DNA from 2 places in the Sphingomonas sp. S2-65 genome. Region 2 is predicted to be linked to the other one. Evidence: riboswitches for the same ligand, from Rfam matches in the RefSeq annotation. Region 2 holds a riboswitch; the other holds the start of a gene.
The links. Region 2 has a riboswitch for cobalamin ahead of LZ586_RS03655 (TonB-dependent receptor plug domain-containing protein). Riboswitches for the same ligand answer to the same signal wherever they lie in the genome.
Positions count from the first base shown of each region.

Region 1: another riboswitch for cobalamin. It lies ahead of LZ586_RS17110 (TonB-dependent receptor plug domain-containing protein); the one in region 2 lies ahead of LZ586_RS03655 (TonB-dependent receptor plug domain-containing protein).

Region 1 covers NZ_CP090953.1:3,625,975-3,633,082, reverse strand. Annotated here, with positions in the region: gene fusA (elongation factor G) at 1-1,907, opposite strand, end outside; gene rpsG (30S ribosomal protein S7) at 1,974-2,444, opposite strand; gene rpsL (30S ribosomal protein S12) at 2,507-2,878, opposite strand; gene LZ586_RS17120 (DUF4142 domain-containing protein) at 3,205-3,807, opposite strand; gene LZ586_RS17115 (methyl-accepting chemotaxis protein) at 3,887-5,149, opposite strand; cobalamin riboswitch at 5,311-5,499, shown strand; gene LZ586_RS17110 (TonB-dependent receptor plug domain-containing protein) at 5,614-7,108, shown strand, end outside.
Region 2 covers NZ_CP090953.1:756,105-763,212, reverse strand. Annotated here, with positions in the region: gene LZ586_RS03655 (TonB-dependent receptor plug domain-containing protein) at 1-1,124, opposite strand, end outside; cobalamin riboswitch at 1,293-1,478, opposite strand; gene LZ586_RS03650 (hypothetical protein) at 1,590-1,901, opposite strand; gene LZ586_RS18100 (hypothetical protein) at 2,000-2,131, opposite strand; gene LZ586_RS03645 (cobyrinate a,c-diamide synthase) at 2,210-3,514, opposite strand; gene LZ586_RS03640 (hypothetical protein) at 3,617-5,989, shown strand; gene paoC (aldehyde oxidoreductase molybdenum-binding subunit PaoC) at 6,916-7,108, opposite strand, start outside.

The DNA.
Region 1 (7,108 bases), 930 kb from region 2:
TGGCCACGACGGCTGTTCATGTCGCCGATGACATCGCCCAGATAATCCTCCGGAGTGACGACCTCGACCTTCATGACAGGCTCCAGCAGGGTGATGCCTGCCTTCTGCGCGACTTCGCGCATCGCGCCACGGGCACAGATTTCGAACGCCAGCGCCGACGAGTCGACGTCGTGGTACGCGCCGTCATACAGCACGATCTCGAAATCGATGATCGGGAAGCCGACCAGCGAACCGGTAGCCGCGGTCTCGCGGAAGCCCTTCTCAATCGCCGGCAGATATTCCTTGGGAATATTACCGCCCTTGATCTCGTCCTTGAAGATGATGCCCGAACCGCGCTCGCCCGGCGCGACCTTCACCTTCACGCGGCCGAACTGGCCGGTGCCGCCCGACTGCTTCTTGTGGGTATAGTCGACGTCGACCGGCTTCTTGAGATACTCGCGATACGCCACCTGCGGCGCGCCGACATTGGCCTCGACCTTGAACTCGCGCTTCATGCGATCGACCAGGATCTCGAGATGGAGCTCGCCCATGCCCTTGATGATGGTCTGGCCGCTCTCGTTGTCCGAAGACACGCGGAAAGACGGATCTTCGCGCGCCAGGCGGTTCAGGGCAACGCCCATCTTCTCCTGGTCGGCCTTGGTCTTCGGCTCCACCGACAGCTCGATCACCGGCTCGGGGAATTCCATCCGCTCGAGGATGATCGGCGAGCTGATCGCGCAGAGCGTGTCACCCGTCGTGGTGTCCTTGAGGCCCGCCAGTGCGACGATGTCGCCGGCATAGGCCACCTGGATGTCCTCGCGCTCGTTCGCATGCATAAGCAGCATGCGGCCGACCTTTTCCTTCTTGTCCTTGACCGAATTCGTCACCTGCGACGCGGTCTCGAGCTTGCCCGAATAGATGCGGGCGAAGGTCAGCGTACCCACGAACGGATCGTTCATGATCTTGAACGCCAGCGCCGAGAACGGAGCCTCGTCCGACGAGGGGCGCTCGTCCGGCGTCTCGCCGTCAAGCAGCACGCCCTTGATCGCGGGAACGTCGAGCGGCGAAGGCAGATAGTCGACCACGGCGTCGAGCAGGGGCTGGACGCCCTTGTTCTTGAAGGCCGAGCCGCAAACGACCGGCACGAACGCCATTGAAAGCGTGCCCTTGCGGATCAGCTTCTTGAGATCGGCGGTCGAAGGCTCGTTGCCTTCGAGATACGCTTCCATCAGGTCGTCGTCGAGTTCGACGGCCATCTCGATCAGGTCACTGCGATACTTCGCGGCCTTCTCGACCATGTCCTCGGGGATGTCCTGATATTCGAACTTCGCGCCCAGGCTCTCTTCGAGCCAGATGATCGCGCGGTTCTCGACCAGATCGACCAGGCCCTTGAACTGGCCCTCGATGCCGATCGGGAGATACAGCACGGCCGGACGCGCGCCCAGACGCTCGATGATCGAGTTGACGCAGAAATAGAAGTCCGCACCGGTGCGGTCGAGCTTGTTGACGAAGCACATGCGGGGCACGCCGTACTTGTCGGCCTGACGCCAGACGGTCTCGGACTGCGGCTCGACACCGGCGACGCCGTCGAAGCATGCCACGGCACCGTCGAGCACGCGCAGCGAACGCTCGACTTCAATGGTGAAGTCGACGTGCCCGGGGGTGTCGATGATGTTGATCAGATGCTCTTCGCCCTTGCCTTCTTCGGCGCGCCACTTGCACGTCGTAGCGGCGGACGTGATCGTGATCCCGCGCTCCTGCTCCTGCTCCATCCAGTCCATCGTCGCAGTGCCTTCGTGCACTTCGCCGATCTTGTAGGACTTGCCGGTGTAATAGAGGATGCGCTCGGTCGTCGTCGTCTTACCAGCGTCGATGTGCGCCATGATGCCGATATTGCGGTAACGCTCGAGCGGATGGCTGCGGGCCATGATCGTTGCTTCCTTAGCGATTTGGGGAGCCGGACGATCCGGCTCCCCAATATATAGGTTTTAAATTTACCAGCGGTAGTGGCTGAAGGCGCGGTTCGCTTCGGCCATACGGTGGGTATCTTCGCGCTTCTTCACCGCGTTGCCGCGGTTGTTTGCGGCATCCATGAGTTCGCCCGAAAGGCGACCCGACATGGTGTGCTCGCTGCGATTGCGAGCCGAGGCGATCAGCCAGCGGATCGCCAGCGCCTGCGCGCGCTCGGGACGCACTTCGACGGGGACCTGGTAGGTCGCACCGCCGACGCGGCGGCTGCGGACTTCGATGCCCGGCTTGATGTTGTTCAGCGCGTCATGGAACACGCCGATCGGCTCGCGCTTGGCGCGCTGCTCGACGGTGGTCATCGCCGAATAGACGATGTTTTCCGCGACGGACTTCTTGCCGTCCAGCATGACCGAATTCATGAACTTGGACAGAACCTCATCCCCGTACACGGGATCAGGCAGGATTTCCCGCTTTTCGGGACGACGACGACGAGCCATCTTGAACTTCCTTCTAAACTTCAGCCGGTTCCGGAACGCGTCCGGGGCTTACTATGGCTGGATTACTTAGGACGCTTCGCGCCGTACTTCGAACGGCTCTGCTTGCGATCCTTGACGCCCTGCGTGTCGAGCACGCCGCGCAGCACGTGGTAGCGCACACCGGGAAGATCGCGCACACGGCCACCGCGGATCAGCACGACCGAGTGCTCCTGAAGGTTGTGACCTTCACCCGGGATGTAGCTGATGACTTCGCGCTGGTTGGTCAGGCGAACCTTGGCCACCTTGCGCAGAGCCGAGTTCGGCTTCTTCGGGGTCGTCGTGTAGACGCGGGTGCAAACGCCGCGCTTCTGCGGGTTCTGTTCCATCGCAGGGACCTTGGACTTGGTCTTCTGCGGTTCGCGGCCCTTGCGGACCAGCTGGTTGATTGTCGGCATGAAGCCCTTCACCTTTTCTACGGTACCGGGCGAACCCGGCGGTTACTTTGCTGGAGCCCTAGATCAAGAGAATACGAAAAAGCGCGGGGTATCCGTGGATTCCCCGGGCCATTGCGTCCCCAGCAACGTTCAGCTCTTTGTCCCCCGAGGCTTAACGGCCAAAAGCCTTCTCGTGGAACGGTCGCGCCTATAGCTGCGCCACGGGTAGCGGTCAATGCCTCCCCCGCACACGGCCATGCGGCGCGGGGGCCCGGTGGACCCGCCACAAACGAAAAGGCGCGCCCCTTGTCGGAGCGCGCCCTTCCGAACCCGTGCTCGCGTCGAGCTTACAGGCTCTTGATCTTGGTCAGGTGCGACTGCACGACCTTCTGCGCTTCGGCGGCGAACACCTTCAGCTCGGCAACGTCACCCGTGGCTTCATAGCCCTTGATGATCGTCAGCGCCTTCTCATGGGCCAGCGTCTGCTGCTTCTTGAACAGCGTGTCGAACTCGGCGCCGCTCGCCTTGTCCAGCGCGGCGAGGTTGGCCTCCTGCTCCGCGTTCAGCGCCGGGCTCGGCACGATCGCCGGCTGGGCCTTGGCGCCGGCCGCGGTCAGCTTCTGAGTCGACTCGGTGTGATGCTGCACGATCATCGCGCCGAAGTCCTTCAGCGCCTGGTTCTGCGCCTTGTCCTGCGCCAGCTTGCCCGACTGGATCTCGAAGAAGTCGCTCGCGCCAACATCATTGGCGAACTTCTGCGACGGAGTCGCCGCCTCGCCGGTCATCAGGGCGTTGTCGGCTTCATTGCCCGGCGTCAGCGTGTCGGTCGCCAGGCCCGAATTGCTCACATCCGCATCGGCGGTGTTTGCGGTCGTGTTGCCGGCCGTATTGCCGTTGCAGGCGGCAAGCGCCAGCGCGGGCAAGAGCCCGAGGGCCAGAATCTTCTTCATGCAGGTAATCCTCCTCCGAAGCTGCCAAAACGGCTCGGCAAGGGGAATGTTCCAGGGCCGAAGCGAGATCCGGGTACCGCTACAAGGTCCGGAGTTCCGCCAGAAATCCGCCGACCTGGCTGGAAAGCGCTTCCGCTTCACCCTGCAGCCGCTGCGCGACCGCCGCCATGCTGCGCGCGCTGGCAGAGGCGTGGCGCGACGACTCGCCGATGGCCTCGACCTCCAGACGAATGCCGTCGCCCGCCTCGACGGCCTCGGCGACGTTGCGGGCGATGCCGCGCGTGGCGACTTCCTGTGCCTCCACTGCCGATCGAACGCTCGCCGCCATCGTCGCCATGGTGCCGATCGCCTGCTCGACGCGGTCATGGCCTTCCGCCACGTCCTCGATGCCGTTGCGGATATCGCCGACATGGCTCGCCACCTTGGCGGCGGCCAGGCCCGTCTGCGTCGACAATTGCTTCACTTCGTTGGCGACGACGGTGAAGCCCCTGCCCGCCTCGCCCGCCCGCGCCGCCTCGATCGTCGCGTTGAGCGCCAGCAGGTTCACCTGACGGGCGATGTCGCTGATCATCCCCACCACCGAGTCGATGGTCTGGGCGGCATTGAGCAGCTCGCGCGTGCGCTCGCTGCCCAACTGCACCAGCACCGCTGCTTCCTCGGCCGCGGCGCTCGCTTCCCTGGACTCGCGTTCTATCGCAGTCAGGGTCGCGGCAAGGCCAGCGCCGCGCGCGGCGATCTCGGCCATGTTGTCGCTGGTTTGCGACGCGGCCGCGGCAACCGCCGTCGCACGATCGCCGACTTCCACGGCGCGGTCGGCCGTGCCCCCCGCGCCCTGCTGCAATTCGATCGCCAGCCCGCGCATCGCCTGCGCAAGGACCGCCACCTGCCCCTCGAACTGCTCGCTCGCCTGCTCGATCCGCTCGGCACGCGCGATCCGCAGCTTGGCGGTGACGCGCTCATGCTCCGCCGCCAGGTGCACCAGACGGCGATTGTTGATCACCGCGTGCAGCCGCCCGCCACGCACCACGATCATGCCTTCCGAACCATTGGCCGCCCGATACGCGTCGATCATCGCGCCGATGTCGAGCGACGTGTCGGCCACGGGGCACGTCCGCACGTGCCGGGCCACGCTGTGGCCATAGCTTGGGTTGCGCAGCAGCGCATGGCCGAACGGGTTCAGCAGCAGCCGGCGCACTTCCTTCTCGAAGATCGCACCCACCGGCCTTCGCGCCCCGTCCAGCACCGGCATCACTCTCAAATCCGGGTCCGCGGTGAAAGCTTCCACGGCCTTGAACACAGAATCCTCCATCGTCAGCCAGGGAGGATCGATTTCCGACGGCAACAGCCAATCGTCGGCAGCAGCGGCAGGGAATGCTAAGGACGGAGCGGCGGAAAACATGCCCTGCATAGAACATGGGTTGGTAAAGACAGGTTTTACGGTTGGTTACACATCCGAGACAAAGCCAAGTTTTTCGCGGTTGCAGCAGCCGCAAGCAGGCCGTAGAGCCCCGCTTAGTGATGGGTGTCCCTTGCAAGAGGGATGAAAATGGGAAGTCGGTGCAAAGCCGAGGCTGCCCCCGCAACTGTAACCGGCGAGCGACGCGCACCATGCCACTGGGAAAACCCGGGAAGGCTGCGTGAACAAGCAAAGACCCGGGAGCCAGGAGACCTGCCCGTCACTTGTCGATTCCTTCGCGCGGGCGGGGTGCACCGGGCGAACGGGGAGAGAAATCCCCGCGTGAGCGACACCCAACGGGTCGCCGCGCCATGTTCATGGCAGACGGCCTTATAAGAAGGTGTCTTGCAGTGAAGACGTTCAAGCTTTTCCTTTTCGCCGGCGCGGCGCTCGCGCCAGCGGCTCCCGCTTTCGCCCAGACCGAGGTTCCCGAGGACGAACAGGTCGTCGTGGTCGCCAGCGGCGTGCCGCAAAATGCAGACGAGACGGGCCGCGCGGTCACCGTAATCGACCGTGAGACGATCGAGACGCGGCAGACCGTCGCCCTTTCCGACTTGCTGGCCACTACGGCGAGCGTCGACGTGACCCGCAGCGGCGGGCCCGGTGCGCTGACCGCAGTTCGCATCCGCGGCGCCGACGATGCGCAGACGCTGGTGCTGATCGACGGCGTGCGCGTCAACGACCCGTCCTCGCCAAGCGGCGCGTTCGACTTCGGCAACCTGCTCACCAGCTCGATCGAGCGAGTCGAAGTCCTGCGCGGCGCCAACTCGGTCGTCTGGGGCAGCCAGGCGATCGGCGGCGTGGTGAACGTCGTCACCGAAAGCCCGATCGGCGGGGTCAAGGCGCGCGCCAATGCCGAATATGGCTATGCCGACCAGATCTCGGCCAATGCCGGGATCGCCGGCGGCACCCACAGCGTCCAGGGCGGCTTCACCGCCGGCTATCTCCGCACCGACGGCATATCGCAGGCAGCGGCCGGCACCGAGGATGACGGCTTCCGCCAATACAATGCGAGCGGCCGCCTGCGCGTCGAGTTCGCCCCCGGCTTCGGCGCGGACCTGCGCGGCTATTATGCCGACTCGCGCGTCGACCTCGATGGCTTCCCGGCACCGAGCTACAGCTTCGCAGACACCGACGAGTTCGCCACCACGCAGGAACTGTACGGCTATGCCGGCCTGTTCGGCGATATCGGCCCGGTTTCCAACCGCATCGCCTTCACCATCGCCGATATCAACCGGGACAATTTCGACCCTGAGAACGGCTTCGCCGACACGCCGGCCTATCTCTATCGCGGCCGCAGCGAGCGGTATGAATATCGCGGCGACGCGGCACTCTCCGATCAGGTCCGCCTGACCTTCGGTGCCGAGCAGGAGAATCTGCGCTTCTACGACGGCAGCGACACCTTCCGCGCCGACATCACCAGTGTATTCGGCCAGGCGATCGTCACGCCGGTCGAGCAAGTCACGATCACAGGCGGCGTCCGCAACGACGATCACAGCCGCTTCGGCGGCTTCACCAGCTGGGGCGCCTCCACTGCGATCCGTCCGATTGCAGGCACGCTGCTGCGCGCGAGCTACAGCGAAGGCTTCAAGGCGCCGACGCTGTATCAGCTCTTCGCCCCCTTCTACGGCACCGATACCCTGGCGCCCGAAACCGCGAAGAGCTGGGATGTGGGCATCGAGCAGTCGGCGCTCGGCGGCGCGGCCAAGCTCGGCGTGACCTATTTCCACCGCAACACCCGCAATCAGATCGATTTCGACCTGGTGGACTTCGTCTACGCCAACATCGCCCGCGCGCATGCCGATGGTGTCGAGGTGGAGCTCGCGCTCAAGCCCGTCGACGCAC
Region 2 (7,108 bases):
TGCGCATAGACGCCGGTGATCTCGGCCCGGCCGCGCGCCGGATCGGGCACCCGTGCCGCCAGCGAGGCGGGCGGCGAGACCGACCGGAAGCGCGAGCGTTCGTTCTCCACGCCGAAAGTCCCGTTCCAGCCCTTCGTGATCGCGACGCTGCCTTGATATTCCAGCCGCTCGTTGCGCCCGGCGGAGTCGAAGTTCTGCGCCCGCGCCCGCGCGGGGTTGTAATTGTCGCGGTCGGTGTCGGTATAGCCATAAGCGAAGCGGTTGCGCAGCCGCGCGTCGAACAGGTCGACGTTGAGCCCGGCATAGCCGACGAATTCGCGGTTCAGCGAATAATCGCGCGTGTCGGCGCTCGTCGAATCCAGCTCGGTCCGGCCATGCGAATAATAGCCGCGCACGTCGGCGCTCACGCCGCCGGCGATGTCGAGCACCGCGCGTCCCTGCACGCTCTGGTTCGAATAGCCGTCCAGGTCGCGCCCGCCAAAGGCCGGGGCCAGCGCCGAGATGCCCTGTGTGCTGAACGTCTGCGCGCCCACCCGCCAGGCCAGCGGTCCGGTGCGCCCGCCCAGCGCCGCGCGGCCGCTCACCGTCTCGCGCGATCCGGCCTCGACGTCGAAGCTGCCTTCCAGCTCGCGCGTCGCCAGCGGCGTGACGATGTTGACCACCCCGCCGATCGCCTGGCTGCCCCACAGGATCGATTGCGGCCCGCGAAGCACTTCGATCCGCGCCGCGTCGCCGACCAGCAGATTGGCGAAATTATAGCCGCCGCCCGCCGAGGACGGGTCGTTGAGCTTGACGCCGTCGATCACCACCACGGTCTGGTCGGATTCGGCGCCGCGGATGCGCAGGCTGGTATTGGTGCCATAGCCGCCATTGCGCGACAGCGTGACGCCCGGCGTGCGCAGCAGCAGCTCGGCCACGCCCAAATCCTGGTTACGGTCGACCGCCGCCTTGTCGAGCACGGTGACCGACGCCGGAACCCGGTCGATCGGAGTCTCGCTGCGGGTGGCCGTGACGATGACGGTGTCGCCCTCGGGCGCAGCCGCGGCGGCATCGGGGCGCGGCGCTTCCTGCGCCAGCGCGGTGGTGGAAAGCAACAGGACGAAAAGCGGCGTAAACTTGATCAACGGAACAACCCCTCATGACGTTCGAAGGCCCGCTTGCGACACGAAGGGGAGGGCACGCGCCTCCGCCCCCGCGCACACGCAGGTCGGCGATATCGTCACGCTGGGCTGGGCCGCTCCGCACGCTGGCGGATCGAACCGTTCCCGTCCGCTCGGCGCACCCTGGCCGGACGAAGGACGACTGCGTCAGGCAGGTCTCCTGGCTCACGGGTCAATGCCGGTCCGCGCCGCCTTCTCAGGTCTCGCGACCCAATGGCATGTGGCGCGGCGGCTCGCCGCTTACAGTTGCAGGGGCAGCCGGGGTTTTCCCGTTCCCTTTTCATCCCCTCTCGGGGAACCTGTCGCGATCGCGCCTCTAGGCGCGTCGCCACGCTCGGTCAACGGGATCCCTGAACAGGAGCAGCCGCCGCGGTTTGATCACCGATACCCCGGCCCATTTCGGGGCGAACTGACCTCGCAATGGGCCGTTCAAGCCTCCGCTTTTGCTCCGAAAGCCAGCGCTTCTGCCGACCCGAGTTCCTGCTCGCCGGCGAATAGTCGATCCAGGCGAGCCTTGATGTCGCGCCGATAGTCCATGCAGGAAATCGCACGCGGCGCTGCGACTGACACTTCATCGGCGATCGCTGTCTTGATGCGGTCGAGCGCCGGTTCGTCCAGCACCTTGGCACGCTGCAGCTCGATGCACAGCTGCACCAGTCCGACGGCGGTTGCGTGCGCGCGCAGCCCGACGTTAGTCACTTCGAAATGCAGCTTTTTCTGCTTCTCGTAGCTGGTGTTCATGTTCCTCTCCTTTATCTTGGGCGAACCGCCAAGTCCGCACTTTGACATACGGTCAGGGGAGAGGAAATATCCGAGGTTTGAGGGGAGCGACCGGTTAATCAGCCCGCCGTTGCAGCATAGTACACGTTGTATCCCACGAAGATTGCCAGGATGATCGCCAGGACGAGCGCGGCAATCCAGCCCATGCCCCTGCGCGCCCGCGGATCGTTAGGTCCCATATTCCCATCCATCGTCGTCGATCCCTCAACTCACTGTCTCGCTGTCGAAGACGCTCGGCGCTCTGGATCGTTGCGCACGACGGATGCCCGTCAGCCGATGACGTGGAAGAAGGTGCCGGTAACGAAACCTCGCCTGTGGCCGGCCGGCGGCAGGACATTTGCCTCGCCGTCGGTCATCGCCGCCAAGCTGCCAGGTTCGCCGCCGCAGATCGTCGCGTGGTGATATTCATGGCCCCAGCAGCGCGCGCCTGCATCGGCAAAGGGCATCGTGTCGGTCCATGTCGCTCGCCGATAGCCGAGATGCAGCTTGCGCGCCGCGAAGCTCGTCTCGACCGGCAGGAGGCCGGCCATCGCGTGCACCGTGCCCGCAGCGTCGGTCAGCGCTCGACCCAGCACCATATAGCCGCCGCACTCTCCATGCACCGGCCGCGTCTCGGCAAAGTGGCGAAGTCCCTTCAGGAAGCGGACGTTGCTTGCCAGTTTGCCGGCGTTCAGTTCGGGATAGCCGCCGGGCAGCCAACACGCGTCGCAATCCTCCCGTGGCGCTTCATCGGCCAGGGGGGAGAAGGGGAGTATCTCTGCGCCTTCCCGGTGCCATGCGTCCAGCAGGTGCGGGTACATGAAGGCGAAGGCCGCATCCTGCGCCAAGGCGATACGCTGTCCGGGCGGGCGGATCGTCGTGGGCTGGAGCGGCGCGTCCGCAGTCGTTGCGGCGGCCGCGCGGATCGCGTGAAGGTCGCAATGCGCCTCGACCACGTCGGCGAAGCCGTCCAGCCGCGCCGCCAGTTCAGCTGTCTCGCTTGCCTGTACCAGCCCCAGGTGTCGGGAGGGTAGCGCAAGGCGGGGATCGGTGGGAATCATGCCGAGCACCGGGATTCCCGTCGCCGCGAAACCCGCTTCCACCATGCGGCGATGCCGGTCGCTTGCCACGCGATTGGCGATCGCCCCGGCGATACGGGGGGCATCCGGCATTCTGGCCAGCCCCAGCGCTACCGCCGCCACGCTCTGCGCCGCGCCGCTCGCGTCTAGGACAAGCAGCACCGGCCAGCCCAGCGCGCGGGCGACGCTGGCGCTGCTGCCCGAGCGCGTGGGGGTGGCAAGCCCGTCATAGAGCCCCATCGCCCCTTCGCCGATTATCAGCGAAGCACGCCGCGCCGCTTCGGCGGCCAGCCCCGCGAGAACCGGCGGCGCGAGTGCGAAGCCGTCGAGGTTTACCGATGCGCGTCCGGTGGCGGCGGCGTGGAAGGCGGGATCGATATAGTCCGGGCCGCACTTCACTCCGGCGACCGCCACGCCCGCCCGGGCGAAGGCGCGCTGCAGGCCGGCGGTCACCACCGTCTTGCCGGCGCCGGACCGCGCCGCAGACACGATCAGCCCGGGGGCGAGTACTTCCATTTGGGTTTTCATGACGCTCTTGTTGACGGTGAGGAGGTTGTTTCGGCGCTTCGCATGGTTCGGGCACTTGATCCATCGGGGGGATCAAGCATTAGGGGAGGCATGACCCTGGCAACCATCCTGCCGCGCCTGTTGCGGAGCGGCGCGGGCTTGGCGCTGAGCCTCGCACCGATTGTGAGCTATCCCGCCCAAGCCGCTGATCCTGCACCTTTCGACCTGCCCGGGCCAGGCCTGCGCATGACCGTCACCCGCGCCGGCGTGACGTTGCCGATCGCACAAGTGCCCGACCTGGCGGCCGGCGACCGGATCGCCGTCCAGGCCGAATTGCCCGACGATCAGCGCGCGCGCTTCCTGCTGGTATCCGCGTTTTTGAGCGGCGCGACCAATCCGCCGCCCAAAAAATGGATCAATTCCGCCGAAACCTGGAAGAAAAAGGACAAGGATCGCGCGCTTTCGCTCACCGTCCCGGCGGGCGCGAAGCAACTGATCCTGTTCCTGATCCCCGAAACCGGCGGCGCGTCCGGCACGATCGAGGACGCGGTGCGCGGCAAGCCCGGCGAGTTCGTCCGGGCGACGCAGTCGATCAACCAGGCGTCGCTCGACCGGTCGCGGCTCAATGCCTTCATCGCTGCGATCCGCGCACAGGAAAACAGCCACCCGGAGTTCCTCAAGACCCTGGCGCCGACGCTGGCGCGCAGCCTGGCGATCAAGCTCAACGCAGACTGTCTCGCCAAGGTCGTCGAGTTCCAGGCGGCGTGCCTGCTCGAAGATCGTGAATCGCTGGTCCTGGCCGACGTGCACAGCAGTTCGGTAGCCGAGACGTTGGCCGGCGCGCCGACCGACCTGGCGCTGCAGCTCAGCTACACCCGCGAAGGTGGCCTGGGCTATTACAGCCCCTATATCGCCGTGGTCCGCGACATTGCGCGCGTGTTCGGGGCGTTCAGCAACCCGCAGTTCAATTATCTGCCAGCGCTCAGCCTGCGCGACGGCGAGCGGGTGTCGCTGGTGCTGAACAGCGCCCCCTCATTCGCGAAACCCAAGTCGGTGCTGGTGGCATCGATGCCGGCGATCGGCAGCGACAGTCCGCCGCGGCTGCGCGCCACCAGCGACGCCCCGATCTGCGGCGCCAACCCGAACCTGGTGCTGGCCGTCGAGGGCGCGCCGCTGATCTATTCGACCGAATATGCCCGCAACATGGTGCTGCGCGTGAACGGTGCCGAAGTGCCGGTCGAAGCGCGTGCAGAGCGCGGCGGCTTCATCCTCAAGAGCGCCTTGAGCGGGCTGACCGGAAGTGTCGAGGGGCGCTTGCAGGGCCTATGGGGCTATCAGACGTTTTCCGGTCCCGTCTTCAAGCTTCAGTTTCCAACCGGCGAAGCCTGGAAACCGCGGGAGGAAGCAACCAGCCTGGTTGTCGGCCGCGAGAATGCGTTGGCCCTGATGGGCTCGGCCCCGGCCTGTGTGTCGAGCGTCACCATGCGGATCGGCGACGCCGCCGCACAGCCGGTGCCATTCGTTGCCGATGGCGACAAGGGCCTGGCGCTCACCCTGCCGCTCAAGGATGCGCGCGCCGGCGACGTGACGCTGGAGATCCGGCAGATCGGCCAGACGGCGCCCGCCACGCTGACGCTGCGCGCCTATCGCCAGGCGAGCAAGGTCTCCGAACTGACGCTGCATGCCGGCGACCGCTGGGCGACGCTGAGCGGCCAGCGGCTGGATCTGGTCGCGGGCATCCAGATTGGCGGGCTTGCGCTCAAGCCCGATGGACTGACCCGCGAAGGCGATGCCGACCGGCTGCGGCTGGCGGGCGAGGGGGATGCGCCGGCGCCCGGCGAGGCAAATGCCCGCGTCACGCTGAGCGACGGGCGGTCGCTCACCCTGCCGGTGACGGTCCGTGCTCCGCGGGTCCGGGTCGCGCTGATCGGCAAGAGCGTGGTTGCCAAGGATGCGGCCGCAGCCCGCCGCATCGCCGCGCCCGAGGAGATGCTTCCGGACACCTCGCGGATGGTGTTTTCGCTTCGCGCGACCGGCGGCAGCCTGTCAGCGAACGACGCGGTGGAGATTGCCGGGGCAGGAGGGCAGCCGGTTCGCCTGACCGCCGGAGCCGGCCTTCAATTGCAGGGGACGGACGTGCTGGTCGCCACGTTCGATCCGTCCACGCTAGGGCCTTCGGCGTTCGGGCCGCTGCGGTTCCGGCTGGTCCGCGAGAACGAGGCGAGCGACTGGCAGCCGCTGACGGTGCTCGCCCGCCTGCCGAAGGTGGACGGCGTCGCGTGCAAGCAGGAGGTGTGCACGCTGTCCGGGCAGTCGCTGTTCCTGATCGACAGCGTTTCGGCAACGCCCGGTTTCGAGAAGCCGGTCGAGGTGCCGCAGGGGTTTACGGCGGGCACGCTGAAGGTGCCTGCGCCGCAGGGGGGCAAGCTGTACCTGAAGCTGCATGATGCGCCCGGGCAGGTGGTGATGCTGAGCGCCAGTTGATCCGGCGCGCTCGCCTCTCTTCTTGGAGGAGGGGTTGAGTGTGGTGCGCGCGTGTGCCCGCGAGACCTCATGGACCGTCGCTCGTGGAGAATACCCCTCCGTCACGCTGCGCGTGCCACCTCCCCCTCCGGGGGAGGATTGTGGTTGGCCCTCCCGCCGCGAAGATGACGCGCAGTCGTAGTCCGCCAAAATAATCCTCCCCTGCAAGGGGAGGGGGACCGCGCCCGCAGGGCGTGGTGGAGGGGTATCCCGCTCTCGATGGCGTGATACCCCTCCGTCAGCGCTTTGCGCTGCCACCTCCCCTTGCAGGGGAGGATTGTGGTTAGCGTCGTGCCAGGATGATCAAGGATTGGTCGGCAACTAATCCTCCCCCGGAGGGGGAGGGGGACCGCGCGATGATAGTCGCGTGGTGGAGGGGTATTCACCTCATGGGCCGTCGCTCGTGGAGAATACCCCTCCGTCGCGCTGCGCGCGCCACCTCCCCCTCCGGGGGAGGATTGTGGTGGTCGCCTAGCCGCGAAGATGATGCGCAAGCGCAGCCGCCAAAATAATCCTCCCCTGCAAGGGGAGGGGGACCGCGCCCGCAGGGAGGGTGGAGGGATACGTCCTCCGGCGGCGTCAGCCGCCCTTCAATTGGCGAGCAGCGTGGCAAGCGGTGCAGATCGAGGGCCGCTCGCGCGGCGAGCATCACTCTCTGCGCCTCTGCGCCTCTGCGCGAACCTCTTCTTCTTCTAGCCTGGCTCCGCGCCTTTGCTTGAAATCCTCTGGCGGCGCGTGCGTGGCCCCTTGTGTCAAGAAGAAGAAGCGGGATCCCGGCTCAAGGCCGGGATGACGGGGGGGGCAGGATGACGGGGGTCGGGATGACGGGGGGGCGGGGGTGCAGCACTTCTCCGGATGCGGGTGAGGCGCTGCGACCGGTGTGGGCTTCAAGCCACCGCCGGCAACCGCGCCAGATGCTTGTCCAGCGTGATCGGATAGTCCCGAACCCGAACCCCCGTCGCATTGTAGATCGCGTTCGCCACGGCCGCGCCCACGCCGCACAGCCCGAGCTCGCCGACGCCCTTGGCCTTCATCGGCGACGACATCGGATCCACTTCGTCGAGGAAGATCACCTCCTGG